2 regions of the Colwellia sp. BRX8-4 genome follow, and region 2 is predicted to be linked to the other one. Evidence: predicted binding sites of a transcription regulator. Region 2 holds the regulator's gene; the other holds the start of a gene.
What was found. The regulator FNR, encoded in region 2, switches genes on or off when oxygen is low (the NO sensors DNR and NnrR bind a similar motif). The targets are predictions, from matches to a motif close to TTGATCTAGATCAA.

Region 1 (3,211 bases), on a different contig from region 2:
ATTAAACAAAGAGTGCGAGTACAACGGCTGTTGCACTCGCATTATTAGTCAAATGACTAATTAAGTTTTGTGGTTCATACGATTATGAACGTTAAACTTACCAGTAGGCGTTGTTAAACCCTTGATACGATGTAACTCTTTAAGCGTTTTTGCATCGTAAATTACAATCTCACCCGTAGGGTTTCTAGCATCTTTACGATTCCAAACAGATACCCAAACTTCAGTACCGTCATCATTAAACTCCATATGCAGTGCCGCTTTACCTGGCTCGGTTGTTACACGGATAGTTTTAACGATTTGGTGAGTATCTTTATCAAATACTTGTACTGATTGTTGAACTTCTGGCTCAGGATGTTTCAACTGATCAGCCCAAACATATTGTGAAGTTTCATGAGTACGGATAAATGCACCAGCACCATCTGTTTCAACTTCATAGCAAAGTTTCCAAGCTTTATCAGGATGACCCATAGGATCATTGCCCCATACTGATACTAGGCCAACACCTAAGTGAGTTGTGCCACCAACAGGACCACATTCTTTATCAATCCAGTTAGCGCCAGGACCAGGATGCGGTAATGCATCAACTTCAATCATCGCTTCTAACTTACGTTCAATAGTATCAATCACAACCATTTTATTTGAAGCATTAGCCGCAATTTGGAAGTAACGACCAGAGGGATCAAAGAAACCATCATGCAAAAATTCTGCTGAAGCAATACTAGTAATGGTTAAGTTATCTAAGTCTGTATAATCAACTTGTAGCATTTGACCAGTTTCTTTAACTGCCACGATAAATGAAGACGTTAAAGGCGAAGTGTAAATAGCAGCTACACGTGCTTCATTGATGAATTCACCTTTAGTATTGTAACCACGAGTAGATACAACTTTAAGTGGGTTTAATGTTACTGCATCCATAATAACGAAATGCGCAGGCCAGTAACCTCCAGCAATTACGTATTTTCCATCGCCAGAAACTGCGATATCACGAGCGTCATAAGCCATTTTAGTTTCAGCAACTAACATTTTGTCAGGCGTTTGCCATAAATCAATTTTATTTACTTTACCGTCACGACCAATGGTGTACCAAAAACGTCCAATATCTTTTGCATGGTCAACTTTATGATGTTCTGTACCTTTAATGACATGTACTGCGTAACCCGTATCGAGGTGAGCAATAATTTTCTTAGTATCACCATCAATAATGGCGGCAGTACCTGCGTCACGTTCGATAACAACAAAGAAGTTTTTCCAATTTAAACCATGCATTGGTTTAGTTGGATAATCTTTCGGTGCTACATATTCTTTGGTGTAAGAGCGCATTTGCGCTAAAGACATTTCTGGAGGAATAGGTGGTTCCATCTGAATGAAGGTCGCTAAATTAGCTATTTCTTCTTTACTGAATAAATCGTCAAAGTTATTCATACCACCTTCAGTACCTAAAGAAATAATCTTCTCTAAACGTTGCTGGCCTTTTTTTAAAGTATTTTCAGGCTCTAAATTTTTGCCTGTTGCGCCTTTACGCAAAGTACCATGACAACCAGCACAGCGTTGAAAGTATTGTAATTTCGCTTTATCAAAGTCAGCCTCAGACAAAGTCGGCTCTGTTGCTGATACAGACAGACTAATACCAGTAACGGCCATTCCTATTGCTAAACCAAGTGCTGACAAGCCATATTTAATTATTTTCATCGTCATTCTCCAGATATTTTTACGAGCTTAATGTTTTGGATAATTCTTATTTTTTCAGTGTTCTACTCTAATTTTATTTTTATTAGAATTTCGGTTATTTCGCTTTAATAAAAGTCGAAACTGAAACACCAATAAACAAATTCGTCGTTGTTAACGTTCTGGTCTACGCGCTTTATTATTGAAAGCAACTTAAAATCAATTACAAGAAAAAGTGTTAGTCCAGTAAACAAATGTAACTATTCATTACTTCAGGAATAAATAACCTGATTCAGATCAAGTTTTAAAAGTTTTAGTCATCAATGAATTTGCAACTTGATCAAGGTCAATAAATCAGGCGTTTTTAGAAGACTTAAGCTATTTTCGTATTAGAATCACCACAGAAACCAACTACTTAACCACATTAATTTTAGGGGTATTATTTATGAATAACCGCACTAAGTCTTTACTATATGCCGCCACTATTGGTTTGATTATTGTTGCTATTTTTTTAGGCTTTTTATCAAGCATGGCCAATCCAGTTTCTTGGGTATTAATTGTTGTGCTAGCACTGGTACCTTTGATTTATAAGAAAACAAATCAAAGCAATCAGCTGGAGTGGCAAGAAGAATATAGCGTCGGCATTGAAAGTTTAGATAATGATCATAAAAAACTGATTAACTTACTTAATCAGTTCACTACTGCCTATGACTATGCGATGAGTGAAGATTTTGAACGTCAAGCATTGAGTAATTTAATTGCTTACACAAAATATCATTTTGAACGAGAAGAAAATTTACTTGTTGAGCATAATTTTATTGATGTTGAAGCCCATAAAAAACAACATAAGGTGATGATAGCTCAAGTTGAATCATTCGTTAGCTTGTATGATGAAAAAGGTCATGACGCACTATCTGAAGTCAGTAGTTTCTTAAAAGAATGGTTAATTAATCATATCAATGGCACCGACAAAGAATATACCCAGTGCTTAACAGCACATGGCGTAAAGTAAGAAGTATCCAAAAATATTACTCAAAAGAAATCTCTATTATTGTAGAAATTATTGCTAGTGATCGGCCGCTTTATTACGTTTGTTTGTTTATCACCTAAAGAATAGTGTTTCAGAGTAAAAGCAATAAAGGTTCAATTTAAGCCTTGTTGATTTTACACCAGGGTAAGGATTATTCTCACTCAATGTATTGACGAATAAAACTCAACACACATAACCTGAGTATTGCCTTATTTTAACACTGCTGCCTGACTCTCCTACTGCATCGATATAAACAGAAGTGTCGATAACATCGATGCAGAGAATGATAATGCAGGCACGCCACTGCACTATTTCGTACCTTGATGTAGCTATTCAGTTTTTTATCAGAATCAAAACTGATCGTTGACGAACAAAGATACACTCATCCCTTGAAAGATAGGCTGTCTAAAAATAGCCATCATGAACATAAAAGCCTATTCATAATAGGCTTTTTATTCATCTTAAGTTCTTGTGTTAATATTTTTCTAACTTAAGCTACCAAGCATACTTGATTTG
Region 2 (3,211 bases):
ACGCAAACTTATAATAGAGCATAAAGACCATGAGCATTATTTATATTTTGATCCCCATAGCGATAATCCTAACCTCTATCGCCATTTATTTATTTTTTTGGGCAGTAAAAACTGAACAATTTGATGATTTAGAGAAACAAGGTATGAGTATCTTGTTTGATGAAGATGAAAACACTACCACCAAAAAGTCCACTGAAACCCATAGCGAAAATACAGCTAAAAATGATACGGGTAGTAAATAACAGCCATGTTGAGTATAGATTATTTATCGGCATTCATCATCGGCTTGTTAGGTTCGGGACATTGTATCGGTATGTGCGGTGGTATAACAACGATGTTAACATCTGCTATATCACCGCAACAAAAAGGCAGCGATAAATTTAAGCTGGTCGGTGCATATAATGTTGGCCGAATTTTTTCTTATAGCTTAATTGGGGCAATCGTTGGATTTAGTAGTTCTATTGCAATAAAGAATATTGGCGTTCCATTAGGTTTTTTAAGGTTATTTGCAGCGGTATTTTTAATTTTATTAGGCTTGTATTTAGGCCAATGGTTAATGTGGCTATCAAAAGTTGAAAAAATGGGTAAGTTCCTTTGGCGCTATCTATCCCCGTTAAGTAAAAGGTTTATTCCCATTAATAATGCTAAACAAGCGCTAGCATTAGGAGCAGTCTGGGGATGGTTACCTTGTGGTTTAGTCTACTCAACATTAACTTGGTCCTTAGCCAGTGGAAGTGCCCTCAGTGGCGCCCTAATTATGACCAGTTTTGGTTTAGGTACTTTACCAGCCTTGTTAAGTCTTTCACTTGGCTCTTTTGGTATAAAGTCGTTGGTAACAAACACGAAATTCAAGAAAATAATGGCGCTAATGATAATTTCATACGGAATATACAGTTTAATGTTTGCATATAAGCAATTGTTTTAATATGATCGATAAATTAGGGATAACTCATTTAGGTTAATATGTATAAAAAGCCATGTTCTACATCTCAACATATTCATTGTCAAAACTGTAGTATCAGCGAGCTGTGTTTACCTTTCTCTTTAAATGATAAAGAACTCGATACACTAGACAGCATTATTGACCGTAAACGCCCTATTCATAAAGGCGAACAAATTTTCCAAGATGGCGACAAAATGCAAGCTTTATACGCTATTCGCTCTGGAACATTCAAAACATTTACGGTTAATGAACAAGGTGAAGAACAAATTACCGGTTTTCATTTAGCGGGTGATTTATTAGGTTTTGATGCTATTGCTGAGTCAGAGCATCCTAGTTTTGCAAAAGCCTTAGAAACATCTATGGTCTGTGAGATACCTTACAATACTTTAGATTCATTATCGAATACGATGCCTAAGTTGAAAAAACAAATTCTTCGCATGATGAGTTCCGAAATCCGCTCAGATCAAGAAATGTTAACGCTACTTAACCGCAAAAATGCTGAACAACGCTTAGCAACTTTTATTTCAACCTTAGCCAGTCGCTATCATGCACGGGGTATGTCACTAACAGATTTTCGCCTAACGATGACGCGAAGTGACATTGGTAATTATATTGGTTTAACGGTTGAAACCATCAGTAGATTATTAAATCGTTTTCAAAAAAATGAATTAATCACAGTTGATGGAAAACTCATCACAATACTTAATATGGATAAACTTAACGAGTGTGCTTCACTGTAGTTTATCGCTTTTTTAAATAATTATAGATAAATGCTTAACATTAAAGATGTTAAGCATTTTTTTTATTGAAATATTATGATTTAAAGCAAATAATATCTATTAATTATGGTCTATTATTAATATTATTTAATAACTAGGGAGTAAATATTATGGATAAGTATAAAAAAATATTAGCCGTTATTGATCCAACCACTGAAAATCAAAAAGCGTTGAAACGTGCGATTGAATTAGCACGACATAGTGGCGGACAGATCACTGCATTTTTAACCATTTATGATTTATCTTATGAAATGACCACCATGCTTTCTGGCGATGAGCGAGAAGCAATGCGTCAATCGGTTATTAATGATCGTAAACTATGGTTAGAAGAAAAGATTTCAGAAACTGATCACCAAGACATAACCATAGATACCTGTATTATTTGGCATAATCGCCCATTTGAAAAGATCATAAAAAAAGTACTGGCTGAAAACTTCGATATTGTCATCAAAGGCACCCATCAACATGACAAGCTAAAGTCGGTTATTTTTACGCCAACAGATTGGCATATCTTAAGGAAATGTCCCTGCCCAGTATTACTGGTTAAAGACCATAGCTGGCCAAGCAATGGTAATTTACTTACCGCACTCAATATCGGTAGCGATGATGATGAGCACAAAGCGCTTAATAATAAGTTAACCCAAGAATCAATAGTGTTTTCTTCACTGATTAAAGCCAATGTCCATTTAGTGAATTCTTATCCAGGTACGCCAGTAAATATTGCCATTGAAATTCCAGAGTTTAACGCCTCTGAATATAACGACACTATGTTTAATCATCACAAAAGTGCGATGAAAGACCATGCTAATAGCTTTAATATTCCGCTTAAAAATACCCATGTTAAAGAAGGTTTACCTGAAGATGTTATTCAAAGCATTTCTAAGCACGTTGATGCTGAATTAGTTGTGTTAGGTACTATTGGTCGAACGGGGATTTCAGCGGCACTTATTGGTAATACTGCAGAGCATGTCATTGACCGCCTTAACTGTGATGTCTTAGCGATAAAACCTGATGGTTACCTCTCGCCATTAGCTTAATATTGAAATATGTAAATATCCATTAAAAAGCCGAGGATTTCCTTGGCTTTTTGCTATACTACGCGCGGTAAAATTCATACTTTTTATTTCAAATATCTCTAGGAAACACTATGAGCGCTCAATCAGCGACACCAATAACATCTTTAACACCCAGCCAAAAAATACAGCTGAGTAAACTTGAGAAGCGCTTAAGACGACATGTTGGCCAAGCTATCGCGCAATATAATATGATAGAAGATGGCGATAAAATAATGGTGTGCTTATCGGGTGGCAAGGACAGTTACGCCCTTCTGGCTATTTTAATGTTGTTAAAAGAATCAGCGCCCATTCATTTTGATATTGTAGCCGTTAATCTTGATCAAAAACAACCCGGTTTTCCTGAGCATATCCTTCCCGAATACTTAGAAGCTTTAGGTGTTGAATATAAAATTGCGCAAGAAGATACCTACTCT

Region 1: the regulator FNR is predicted to act here: its motif matches at 2,002-2,015, upstream of H4J56_RS16185 (bacteriohemerythrin).

The regions. Positions count from the first base shown of each region.
Region 1 is NZ_JACGVS010000022.1:62,146-65,356, reverse strand. Features, by position in the region: gene H4J56_RS16190 (cytochrome D1 domain-containing protein) at 61-1,689, opposite strand; gene H4J56_RS16185 (bacteriohemerythrin) at 2,111-2,677, shown strand; gene H4J56_RS16180 (TonB-dependent hemoglobin/transferrin/lactoferrin family receptor) at 3,191-3,211, opposite strand, start outside.
Region 2 is NZ_JACGVS010000009.1:29,898-33,108, forward strand. Features, by position in the region: gene ccoS (cbb3-type cytochrome oxidase assembly protein CcoS) at 30-242, shown strand; gene H4J56_RS09310 (sulfite exporter TauE/SafE family protein) at 248-925, shown strand; gene fnr (fumarate/nitrate reduction transcriptional regulator Fnr) at 964-1,683, shown strand; gene uspE (universal stress protein UspE) at 1,833-2,759, shown strand; gene ttcA (tRNA 2-thiocytidine(32) synthetase TtcA) at 2,870-3,211, shown strand, end outside.